3 regions of the Cellvibrio chitinivorans genome follow, and region 2 is predicted to be linked to each of the others. Evidence: predicted binding sites of a transcription regulator. Region 2 holds the regulator's gene; each other region holds the start of a gene.
What was found. Region 2 encodes FNR, which switches genes on or off when oxygen is low (the NO sensors DNR and NnrR bind a similar motif). Its sites were predicted from a motif close to TTGATNNNNATCAA; they were not measured.
Positions count from the first base shown of each region.

Region 1: ccoN (cytochrome-c oxidase, cbb3-type subunit I) is a predicted target of FNR. The motif match lies at 2,110-2,123, and genes of this name have one in related genera.
Region 3: SPL68_RS02675 (oxygen-binding di-iron domain-containing protein) is a predicted target of FNR. The motif match lies at 2,203-2,216, and genes of this name have one in related genera.

Region 1 is NZ_JAYKKN010000003.1:119,311-123,625, forward strand. Features, by position in the region: gene ccoO (cytochrome-c oxidase, cbb3-type subunit II) at 1-433, opposite strand, end outside; gene ccoN (cytochrome-c oxidase, cbb3-type subunit I) at 444-1,898, opposite strand; gene SPL68_RS10395 (argininosuccinate synthase) at 2,247-3,467, opposite strand; gene SPL68_RS10400 (methyl-accepting chemotaxis protein) at 3,701-4,315, opposite strand, start outside.
Region 2 is NZ_JAYKKN010000002.1:155,541-159,855, reverse strand. Features, by position in the region: gene SPL68_RS07340 (UvrD-helicase domain-containing protein) at 1-1,187, shown strand, start outside; gene SPL68_RS07335 (hypothetical protein) at 1,280-1,567, opposite strand; gene SPL68_RS07330 (cold-shock protein) at 1,796-2,002, opposite strand; gene fnr (fumarate/nitrate reduction transcriptional regulator Fnr) at 2,360-3,118, shown strand; gene SPL68_RS07320 (DUF4202 domain-containing protein) at 3,148-3,738, shown strand; gene SPL68_RS07315 (SirB2 family protein) at 3,782-4,159, shown strand.
Region 3 is NZ_JAYKKN010000001.1:619,435-623,749, forward strand. Features, by position in the region: gene SPL68_RS02670 (glycoside hydrolase family 9 protein) at 1-2,064, shown strand, start outside; gene SPL68_RS02675 (oxygen-binding di-iron domain-containing protein) at 2,265-3,089, shown strand; gene SPL68_RS02680 (MATE family efflux transporter) at 3,091-4,315, opposite strand, start outside.

The DNA.
Region 1 (4,315 bases), on a different contig from region 2:
CGTACAAGTGTGGGTAAGCAGGCATGATTGACTCAGGCACTACGATACGAGGATTAAACAAGTGAACTTTGTGCCAGTCATCCGAGTAACGACCACCTACACGTGCCAGATCAGGACCAGTACGTTTTGAGCCCCACAAGAATGGATGTTCATAAACCGACTCACCTGCTACCGAGTAGTGACCATAACGCTCAACTTCGGCACGCAATGGACGCACCATCTGGGTGTGACACACGTGACAACCTTCGCGGATATAAATATCGCGGCCTTCCAATTGCACAGCGTTCAGAGGCTTCAAACCTTCAATCGGGGTGGTAGTTTGCTTCAGGAAGAATTGAGGAACAATTTCTACCAAACCACCAAAGCTGATAGCGACAACCATCAATACAGTCATCAAGCCAATATTTTTTTCTACTATTTCATGACCTTTCACGGCATTCCCCTTAAACAGCTGGTGCCTGAGCAGGCTGATTAGCAGTATCAACAGCTGGACCAGCTGCTTTTACGGTGCGATATGTGTTGTATGCCATGATCAGCATGCCTGTCAGGAAGAAGGCACCACCAATAGCACGCATGATGTAACCGCCTTTGCTGAATACAACTGTTTCAATGAAGCTGTAAGTCAGAGAACCATCGGGGTTGAATGCACGCCACATCAAACCTTGGCCGATACCGTTGATCCACATAGCCACCACATAAAGTACGGTACCTACAGTTGCCAACCAGAAGTGCAAGTTGATCAGTTTTACGCTGAACATTTCTTCGCGGTTAAACAGTTTTGGCAGCATGTGGTAGAGAGCGCCGATAGAAATCATCGCAACCCAGCCCAGTGCACCTGAGTGAACGTGACCAACAGTCCAGTCAGTGTTGTGCGACAGTGCGTTTACGTTTTTGATTGCCATCATCGGGCCTTCAAAGGTAGACATACCGTAGAAAGAAAGAGCTACTACAAGGAAGCGCAAGGTAGGGTCGGTGCGCAACTTATGCCATGCACCTGAGAGCGTCATAATCCCATTGATCATACCGCCCCAGCTAGGAGCCAGAAGGATCAGCGACATCACCATACCCAAAGATTGAGTCCAATCCGGCAATGCTGAGTAGTGCAAATGGTGAGAACCAGCCCAAATGTACAGAGAGATCAGCGCCCAGAAGTGAACAATCGACAACTGATAAGAATAAACAGGGCGACCGGCTTGCTTTGGAACGAAGTAATACATCATCCCCAGAAAACCTGCAGTCAGGAAGAAACCTACAGCGTTATGGCCGTACCACCATTGCACCATGGCATCGGCAGCTCCAGCGTAAGCTGAATAAGATTTGGTGAGAGTAACTGGAACAAAGGCGCTGTTAACGATGTGCAGAACGGCGACGGTTACGATAAAACCACCGTAGAACCAGTTAGCAACATAGATGTGCGAAGTGCGACGTTTAACGATGGTACCGAAGAATACAACCGCGTAAGAGATCCAAACCAGTGCCAAGAGGATATCGATTGGCCACTCCAGTTCAGCGTATTCTTTTGCTGAGGTCATGCCCAAAGGCAGAGTAATCACGGCCAATACGATAACTGCTTGCCAACCCCAGAAAGTAAAGGGAACCAACCAGCCACCAAATAAAGATGTCTGACAGGTACGTTGAACTACGTAATAAGAAGTAGCAAACAAGGCACAACCGCCGAACGCGAAGATTACGGCATTAGTGTGCAACGGGCGCAGACGACCGAAGCTGGTGTAAGGTTGAAACAGGTCATTCAGACCCGGCCAAACCAATTGAGAAGCGATAAGTACCCCAATTCCCATCCCAACTATGCCCCAGACAATGGTCATGATGGAGAATTTGCGCACTATATCGAAGTCGTATACTGGAGGATCTCCAGCTACTGTCGCATGACTACCCATAGGACTTTCCTATTACTTAAAAGAAAAATGAAAACTTTTGTCTCTGTCAGCGCTATTGATCGCCTGAGCTACACGGCACTTTTGAACCCGCCTATGAACACTCAATAAGCAAATTCAAAACGAGTAAATTTATAACAATCCTATAACCCTACTTTAGGTGCGGCATTTTGCCTCATGAGAGGTAATTTGTCTCACCCAAGTCAGTTCAGGATTGATATTTATCAAATTATTTATGCACTTTTAACCGTGCACAGAGCACTTTTGGTTAATAGACAAACAATAGGTCATTAATTGGCAACCCGCATCCGCAAGTGGATACGAGCGCCACAATGTTTTAAACCACGTGCTTTACTTGATGAGAGTACGGCCTTTGTTGGCAGCGATGCGCATACGCAGAGCGTTCAGCTTGATAAAGCCTTCCGCATCCTTCTGGTTGTATGCACCAGCATCATCTTCAAAGGTAGCTACTTTTTCATCGAAGAGGCTGTCAGCTGAACGGCGGCCAACCACTTGCACAGAACCTTTGTAGAGTTTCACACGCACGTCACCATTTACGTGAACTTGTGACTCATCGATCATCGCCTGCATCATCAGACGCTCAGGGCTCCACCAGTAACCGTTGTAGATCATCTCGGCGTATTTCGGAATCAAGCTATCTTTCAAGTGAGCCACTTCGCGATCAAGAGTGATTGACTCAATCGCGCGGTGTGCACGCAGCATGATGGTGCCACCGGGGGTTTCGTAACAGCCGCGTGACTTCATGCCCACGTAGCGGTTTTCAACGATATCCAAACGACCGATACCATTTTCACCACCCACTTTATTCAGGTAAGCCAGTACGGTTGCAGGTGACATTGGTTTGCCGTCGATAGCAACGATGTCGCCTTTTTCATAAGTCAGTTCAAGATAGGTAGCCTTGTCTGGTGCTGCTTCAGGAGCAACAGTCCAGCGCCACATATCCTCTTCAGCTTCAGTCCATGGATTCTCCAGAACCTTGCCTTCGTAAGAGATGTGCAACAGGTTGGCATCCATAGAATAAGGAGATTTTTTCTTCTTGGTGAAATCCACCGGAATATTGTGTTGCTCACAGTAGGCCATCAGAGTTTCGCGGGAAGTTAGATCCCACTCACGCCAAGGAGCAATTACTTTGATGCCTGGCTTGAGCGCATAAGCACCCAGCTCGAAACGCACTTGGTCGTTACCCTTACCGGTAGCACCGTGAGAGATAGCATCGGCGCCCACTTCGTTCGCGATTTCGATCAAACGCTTGGCGATCAGCGGACGAGCAATAGAAGTACCCAGCAGGTATTCGCCTTCATAAATGGTGTTGGCGCGGAACATGGGGAATACGAAATCGCGAACAAATTCTTCGCGCAGGTCATCGATGTAGATTTGCTTAACACCCAGCGCTTCGGCTTTGGCGCGCGCTGGCTCTACTTCTTCGCCCTGACCAATGTCAGCGGTGAAGGTAATAACTTCGCAGTTGTAGTTTTCTTGTAACCATTTGACGATTACGGAGGTGTCGAGGCCGCCGGAATAGGCCAACACAACTTTCTTGATAGATGACATGGGAAGCTCCCGCTATTACTCGTTGACAATTCGCCGGCACAAGCCGCAGACCAGTACCTACTTGGGCGCGGAATTGTACTCGCAAGCAGACCAAATTCCCACACTTGACGGGTTTAAATAGCGGCTTTTCGCGCTAAATGAAAACATCTCTCAGGCACAAGCAAACCATTGACGCAAAAAACAAAAAGCAGCCCTAAAAGCTGCTTTTTGTGATGTGAGTTAATTGGTGAAGGTTAGAGGCGGAAGGTAGACACCTTGGCATTCAGCGCACTCGCCAAATCCTGCAGACTTTGCGCACGGGCATCCCCCTGATGCGCTACCGCGGCTGAGTTATCCGCCACCTGCTTAATGGAATTGATATTGTTCAATACCTCTTTCACCACGTGACTTTGCTCTTCCGCTGCCGTCGCAATCTGTACCGCCATACCGCTAATTGCCCCCACTGCGGCGTTGATTTTGTCGAGGGAACTGGATGCGTGATCGGCGTTGTCTACACTGCCAGTCGCCAAGCGGCGCCCCTCTTCCATAATCGCCACGGCATTTTGCGCGGTGGATTGCAGCGAGCCGATCATCGCCTGAATCTCTTCAGTGCTAGCATGGGTGCGCTGCGACAACACTCTCACTTCATCAGCCACCACCGCAAAACCCCTGCCCTGTTCGCCTGCACGCGCAGCTTCAATCGCCGCATTAAGTGCCAACAAATTGGTCTGCTCGGCGATCCCCTGAATAGTCGCGAGAATGCCGCTGATATTTTGCGCATTGCTGTTCAGTGTGGAAATCACAGTACCCGCCTGTTCAACTTTATTGGCGAGCACCACAATAGAATCGCGGGTTTTATCCACCTGCTG
Region 2 (4,315 bases):
CGCGCGCCGATGCTGATCCCAAATTGCAAGTAATGACGATTCACAAATCCAAAGGCTTGGAATTTGATACGGTGATTATCCCCGGTTTGGATCGCAGCGCACGCAAAGACGACAAACAATTACTGCTCTGGCAAGAACGAATTAATCATCACGGCGAAAAGCAATTGCTGCTCGGCTCACTCGCCGCCACTGGCAAAGAGGAAGACAGCCTCTATACCTTTATGCGCCGCGAAGCCGACAAACAACAAGCATTTGAATCAACACGGCTACTCTATGTTGGCTGCACACGCGCCATTAAACGCCTGCATTTAATCGCCTGCATAAATACCAAAGACGAAGAATTAGTCGCGCCCGCAAAAGCATCATTACTACACAGCATTTGGCCGTTTGTAAAAGACGATGCCATTCAAGTGCAAAGCAACAACTCCATTGCGCGCCGCGAGCTTTCTATTACCGATGATTTATTTGCCGAAAAGCCAAAACCCGGCCTGCAACATATTTTGCGTTTGCCTGCAAACTGGAAAATGCCGGAGTTAAGCGATGTAACGCTGCTCAATGCCTATCGCGGCCACGAATTTGGCATGAGTGAAACCGAAAATGAATCAAGCGAAAACCCGCTCAATCTACCCGAAGTAGAAACCACCAACGCCCGCCTCGCCCGCCACACAGGCACAGTGATTCATAGCGCGCTGCAAGCCATAGTGGAAAACAAACTGATTACTCATTCGGCATCCATTCCAGCAAATGATTTTATCAACCAACAACAACCATTCTGGATAATACAACTGCAAGAATTTGGCTGGAATGGCGAAAACTTGAATCGCGCCTTACAAAAAATCACCAAAGCGATCACCAACACACTCAACAGCGAACAAGGCCACTGGCTGCTCAATAGCGAGCACGAACAAAGCGCATGTGAATTATCACTCATGCAAAAAGAAAAACAGGACGTCCGCGAACACATCATCGACCGCACCTTTATTGCCGATGGCACTCGTTGGATTGTGGACTACAAAAGCAGCGAACCTGAAGCTGGCGAAGCAGAAGAAAGTTTTATCGCCAGAGAACTACAAACCTACCTACCCCAACTAACTCGCTATAAAAAATTGATAGCAAGCACAGAAACGCTACCCATAAAAACGGCGCTTTATTTGGTCAGTATTAATAAATTGGTTGAGACTGTATAAAACAAAACTCCCGAGCGAGCTCGGGAGTTTTTTAGGATTCAGCATTCAATTCCAACAGGACATTAGCGTTTAATTAAATAGGTTTATTGGCTCTATAAATCCAAGCCATCAACATCACCTTTAAATGGCCTGCTTAGCGTTCTAATAAAAATGGAAATTGTTTTAAAGGGAATATCGACAATAAAATCTAATATATCCCAGACTACAGATGACTCATCCCTATCGCTAGACTTTGGTTTTATATAATGCGCCGCGATAAAGCAAAAGAGAACCGATAACAAGACAATAAAGTCAAACCCAGCAACAAACAAATCCCAGACAAGATAAACCCCTAAACAAAACAAGAGTACGGCCAGCAATAACCTTACTTCATCGATCATTTAACTATTCCTCATGAGTTTGCGAAGAGCCGCTTTCGACCAACAAGAGAAGACTAAAAACATTCCATAAGCAGGGAATTTTTTGTTCGCAGCTGGGGCAGATATAACCCAACCAATGGCCAAAGGCATTACCTTTTGCCCAGAGCATACCGTGGTGAATATTACCGACAATAAAAAACCGCCGCAGTTGCCTGGGCGGTTTTCGATCAGACTGGTTTATGCAACCAATTACAGACCAATTACGTTTTCAGCTTGTGGGCCTTTTTGGCCTGGCTTAACGTCGAATTCTACTTTTTGGCCTTCAGCCAGAGTTTTGAAACCTGAACCAGTGATTGCACTGTAGTGAACGAATACGTCTTGGCCAGCTTCGCTCGCGATGAAACCAAAACCTTTAGATTCGTTGAACCATTTAACGGTACCTGTACTTCTAGCCATATAAACCTCGTTGCTCTTATAAATAATTAGATGAAACCCCAAGTGGAGCTGTGCTGGCGATTCAGATGTTACTTATGAAGAACAAAACGCGGTACTAATAGATAACTGCTAGAACAACGAGGTGACTTACCATAAATAATGCTGCGAACAAACCAACCAGCCAAATATATTATTCACCCAGTTTCGTGTAAAGGCTTTATTGTTCGCAGCCGTTGGTGTTTTTAGTTATAAGGCATGACCATCGAGCAATTGGCCTGTGCCACCAAGCGCTATTTACCACCTACACCAAAGCTGCAACAATCGCACTATTCAGTTATTCCCCTAAAAACTACAGGGATATCCGCTTCAGAGACACCCATGACTGCAAAACAACCTATCGCCAAACAGGTAGAGACAAGCTGTCCGCACGATAAACGCATTAATTGCGGCAATTGCCGGTTAAATACGATTTGCCTGCCTATCAGCCTACATATTGAGGATATAGATCGCCTCGACAAGATTATCCAACGCGGAAAACCGCTGCAAAAAGGCGATTATTTATATCGCGCTATGGATCCCTTTACCTCTGTGTATGCCATTCGCTCCGGTGCAGTTAAAGCCATCACCCTGAGCGATAATGGCGAAGAACAAGTCACCGGCTTTTATTTGCCCGGAGAAGTTGTTGGTATGGATGGCATTGCGGACAACCGCTATACCAACTCTGTTATTGCTCTGGAAACGGCTTCGGTGTGCGAAATTCCATTTGAACGAATGGAAGAATTAAGTTTGCAGATTCCTAATTTGCAACGTCATTTTTTCCAATTAATGAGTCGCGAAATTACGCAAGATCAGCAAGTAATTACCTTGTTGAGCAAAAGCAGCGCCGATGAACGCATTGCTGCCCTACTCCTAAGCATCTCCAGCCGCAACGGTCGCCGCCAACTTTCAGCAAACGCATTCCGCTTACCTATGTCGCGCACCGACATTGGCAATTATTTAGGTTTGACGATAGAAACTGTTAGCCGCGTGCTAACTCGCCTGCAAAAGCAGGAAGTGATTGCCGTGGATAAAAAAGAAATTTTGATTACTAACATGGAACAGCTGCGTGCAATTGCCAATGGCAATAGCAACTGCTGATTTCCTATAACAATGAATGAGCAACCGCTATGACTGATCAAACACGTTTGGAAAAAACTCTCGCTGCATTTGATGCGGCCAACTTACATGACCCGAATACTGAAATGGTCGATGGAAAAGCCGTCGCCAAAGAATGGATTTATGCACAGCGCATGAGCGCGCAACTCGCATTGTTTTGCGAAGCGCCTTCTGAAGCACTGCAACTGGCAGCGCGCAGCCAACATATTTGCCGCTGGAAAATTCCGCGCAACGATTACCCAATGGATAGAAGCGGCTACAAAAAATGGCGTTTGGATTTGGCGCAGTTGCACGGTGATATAGCAGGCGAAATTATGGCGGAACAGGGTTACGACGAAACGATAATCGCGCGCGTCAAAGATTTACTGCTAAAACGCAGCCTGAAGCGTAATGATGAAGTGCAAGCGCTGGAAGATGTTGTGTGTTTGGTCTTTATCGAATTTTATTTGGAAGATTTTGCCAGCAAACACGATGAAGAAAAACTCATCGATATTATTCGCAAAACCTGGAATAAAATGTCTGAAAAAGGCCATGCGGCAGCTTTAAAACTGCCATTATCAGAGGCGATGTTAGGCTTGGTCGGCAAAGCCTTGGCAGCCTGATTTTTTAAAAAACCATTTAACAATTATTAAAAGGAAAATAACCGTGTACTTAGCCCTTAAACATCTGCATTTAACGTTTGTTGCTTTATCTCTGCTCGCTTTTGTTATTCGCGGCATCTGGCTTTTTATGGGTTCCAGCATGCTTACTAAAAAATGGGTAAAAATTCTGCCGCATATCATCAGTACCATTTTATTAGTGAGTGGTATCGCGGTTGCTGTGCATTTAGGCATGTCACCCGGCAGCCAGCCCTGGCTGATGGCAAAAATTATTGGTTTGATTGTTTATATAGGTTTAGGTGTAGCCGCATTTAAGGCAGCGAATCCTACGACACGTAAATTGTGCTGGGTGATTGCGTTAGTGGTTTTTGCCTATATTGTCAGCGTGGCAGTGACCAAATCGCCGGCTGGATTCTTTGGTTAATAGAGATTAGTTAGTAAATATCGGTTGGCAGATATCACTCCATCACCTGAAAGGCAGCCTGACGCTGCCTTTTTTATTACTCAAAGAAACTCTCGGTTAACGTCGCATAAAATTGCAACTTTATAGAAAAAGGCACATCTAGTACTAAAAGTTATA
Region 3 (4,315 bases), on a different contig from region 2:
CTTTCTTCTTCTCTGGTGTCCTCCTCAACGATTTCTTCCTCGGTAATGTCATCGAGTGTGCTGTCTTCTTCGGTGAGTTCGTCGCTAATGGCTTCGTCCAGTTCGATGATTGAATCTAGCAGTCTTGCGTCCAGCTCGATAAGTTCATCAGGTAGTTCGTCATCAAGCCCTATAACCGCAGTTATCAGCGAATTTATTGTGGTGGATCAGTTTGGCTATCTGCCGGATGCACAAAAAATCGCGGTGATCCGCGATCCGCAAACCGGTTATGACGCGGCAAAGAGTTTTACGCCGGGCGCGACTTATCAATTGATCAATCTGGCTACCAATGAGGTGGTGCTAAGTGCTGCACCTAGCCGTTGGAATCAGGGTGAAACTGATACCAGCTCAGGCGATAAAGCCTGGTGGTTTGATTTTTCCAGCATCACCACATCCGGTAACTATGCGGTGGTGGATAACACCAACAACCTACGCTCGCCCGATTTCAAGATAGACGCCAATGTGTATAAACCAGTGCTGAAAGAAGCATTTCGAACCTTCTTTTATCAGCGCGCTGGCTTTCCCAAGCAAGAACCCTATGCCGACGCGGCCTGGGTGGATAGCGCCAGTCACCTAGCGGCAGGGCAGGATTCAGAAGCGCGTCTGTATAGCGATAAAACTAACGCAGCGACTGCGAAGGATTTATCTGGCGGTTGGTATGACGCGGGAGATTACAACAAGTACACCACTTGGGCGGCGGATTATGTACTGACCTTGCTGCATGCCTATATCGAAAATCCAGCAGCTTGGGGTGATGACTTTAATATCCCCGAATCGGATAACGGCATTCCCGATATTATCGACGAGGTGAAATGGGGGCTGGATTGGCTGAAAAAAATGCAGGATGCCACGGGAAATAATTCGGTGCTGAGCATTGTGGGGTTGTCCCACAACATTGGAACCAATGGTCCCATCGCCAGCCCACCCTCTACCGCGACCACTCCCAGCTATTACGGGACTGCCAGTACCAATGCCACTATGTCTACGGCGGCAGCCTTTGCGTTTGCCAGTAAAGTATTGGGAGAGCAAAACAATGCCGGGCTGACTAGCTATGCGAACGATCTCAAAACCCGGGCAGAAGCGGCTTGGACGTGGGCAGTCGCCAACCCTGATGTTACTTTCTTTAACAATGATGAAAGCCGGCAGCCGGGCAGTGCCAATTTAGGTGCTGGGCAGCAGGAACCAATCGATTGGAACACCGGCACTGCCAGTACCAAGGATCGCGCGACTAAAAAACGTATGGCAGCCGTGTACTTGTATGCGGCTACGGGCGGTGCAAGTTACAAAAGCCATCTTGAAGCAGACTATGTAAATGCGGATCTCAAAACCTTTTCCGACTCTTTCCGTGAAATGGAAAATACCGCTCTGCTTTATTACGCAAGTCTGGCTGGTGTAACCCCAAGCGTTGCGACCGACATCAATACCTGGTTTAAAAATGCCATGAACTCGAGTGATAACTGGCAGGCAATGACGGCTAAAAAAGATCCCTACTTTGCCTACATCAACTATTACGGTTGGGGTAGCAACAGCACCAAGTCGGCCAAGGGCAGTATGTTTATGGATCTGATTGAGTTCAATATCACCGGTTTTGACACCACAGCGGCCAAAAACTCTGCACTCACCTATGTGAACTACCTGCATGGAGTTAACCCGCAGGGGAAAGTTTACTTGTCCAATATGTATGGTTTGGGTGTGTACAATTCGGTGAACGAGTTCTACCACACTTGGTTTACCGATGGCTCGGCTAAGTGGGACAAGGTGAGCACATCTATTTATGGCCCGGCGCCTGGATTCCTTGTGGGTGGCCCTAACCCAAGCTATGACAGGGATGGATACTGTACTACCAGCTCTAGCGATACCAAATGTGAAACTGTTGAAGCGATTACTCCGCCCAAGGACCAGCCAGCACAGAAAGCCTATAAAGATTTCAACACCAGTTGGCCGATCAATTCCTGGAGCGTGACCGAAAACTCAAACGGCTATCAGTCGAATTACCTGCGGTTGTTATCCAAGTTTGTAAATTAACCTTTTTGTGGATTAATGATCCGCATGTTTCCCCAGTCCGCCCTGCAAACGCAGGGCGGGCTTTTATTTGGTCAATTCTGCGATTGAATTTGAAATAGCTCAACAGAATTAAAAACTCTTCCGTTATTTTCACTTCGCTTGATTCGTATCAAAGTCCGCTGCGCCATCCCGACTAGGCTGGGCTATTCGCGGAGACTTTTATGAATCATCCCTTTTTCCCTAAAGACAAAGCCCATGTGCTCTACAAGCAGCCCAATCATGTCTGCATCCAGTTTTCGGATTTGGTGATTGGTGAAGGCATTCAATCCAACCAGTTTTTGATTATCAATAATGGCCGCGCCGCGCTCATAGACCCGGGTGGCGACCTCACCTATACGCCGCTTAATATCGAACTGGGCAAATTGGTGAAGCTGCAGCAGCTGGATTATATTTTCGCCTCTCACCAAGATCCGGACATAATCGCCTCATTGCCGCGCTGGATGATGCACACCCAGTGCAAAGTCGTTACCTCCAAACTCTGGTCGCGGTTTTTGCCGCACCTGGCCTCGCAATTTATGACGCAGCAATACTGTCAGGCTTTTGAGGAGCGGATTATCGCCATGCCTGATCAGGGTGGCGCTGTTGCCTTGGGCGAAACTGAAATTGTGGTGTTGCCCGCTCATTTTTTGCACTCAGTGGGCAACTTCCACTTTTATGATCCCATCAGCAAAATCTTGTTCAGTGGCGATATGGGCGCGTCGCTAATCGAAACTCACGCTGAACAACCGGTAGAAGATTTCATCGCCCATGTGCCGCACATGCGCGGCTTTCACCAGCGCTACATGGCCAGCAATCGCGCCTGCCGCCTCTGGGCAAACATGGTGCGGCAAATGGATGTGGAAATGATCGTCCCGCAACACGGAAGCCCTTTTGTGGGCAAGGCGATGGTGCATCAGTTTCTCGATTGGATCAGCGATTTACAGTGCGGAATCGATCTGCTTTCCCAGTCGAGTTTTGATGCGCGCAAGGCTGGGTATAGGGGCTGATCTAACCCGGCAACCCATCCTCAATAACGGCATCCTGAGTCACTTTGGCGATGTGTTTGTCGTCTTCAGTGATGCGGGTTTGTTTCCAACTGCCGCGTGCAAACCAGCAGAGCGCAATAATCGCCACCGCGATATTGGTCACCGGAAATGACCACCAGAGGCCGGTTTCGTGTAAGTCCGTGTGTTTGGACAGCACATAGGCCATGGGAAACTGGATCATCCACTGCGACACCATCGCAATCACCATAGCGCTGAGCATATTGCCCGAGGCGCGGAAGGTGGAAACGATGCACAGTTGCACGCCAATCCCGCCCCAAGCCAGTGCCATAATACGGATGAATTTTGCGCCTTCGCGGATAACCTCGGCATCATCCGGGACAAAAAACGCGACTATATTGTGGGCAAAAATATAGGTGATGATGCCCACCAGCGTGAGCGCAACAAAACCGTAGAGCGACCCGAGCATGGCGATACGCGCCGCGCGCTGGATATTGCCCGCGCCTATGTTCTGCCCCACCAGTGTCGAAACGGCCATGGACAAGCCCAGCGCGGGAATAGTGATGAACTGCAAAATATTGGAGCCGACGCCATAAGCGGCGATGGTGAGGGTGCCAAAACTGGTGACCAGAAACGACATCACCATCAGCCCCAAACCGCGTGTGGATAACTCCACCGAGCCGGGAAAACCGAGGAAAAACGCGCGTCTGATGTAAGCTGGATCGGGTTTAAACGCGCGCCAATTCAGTTGAATGCCGTGGCGCCCGCGCAGAAATATCCACATACCAATCGCCGCTGCTAGCGCTTGGGTTGCCAGCGTCGCCAATGCTGCGCCCATCACCCCGAAAGCAGGCACAAACTGCCAGCCAAAAATAAACAGCGGGTCGAGCGCGAAATTGAGAATCACCGTACCCAGCACAATCAACAGCGGCACTTTGGTCTGGCCGACGCCGCGCATCAGCGACTGGAACATGGAGAAGATAAACACAAAAATAATGCCGATAAACGACACCCGCATAAAACCCAGCGCGCCCTCGTGCACATCAGGAGCAACCTTGAGCAGGTGCAATAAATAGGGTGATAGGTAATAGCCGATTGACCCCAAAATCACCGAGACCACTGTCACCATCAGCATCGTCTGTGCCGCCACATGGTTGACCATATCCGGCCGCCCGGCGCCCATGTACTGCGCGGTTAGCGTCGCCCCCGCCATCGCCAGCCCCGAACCC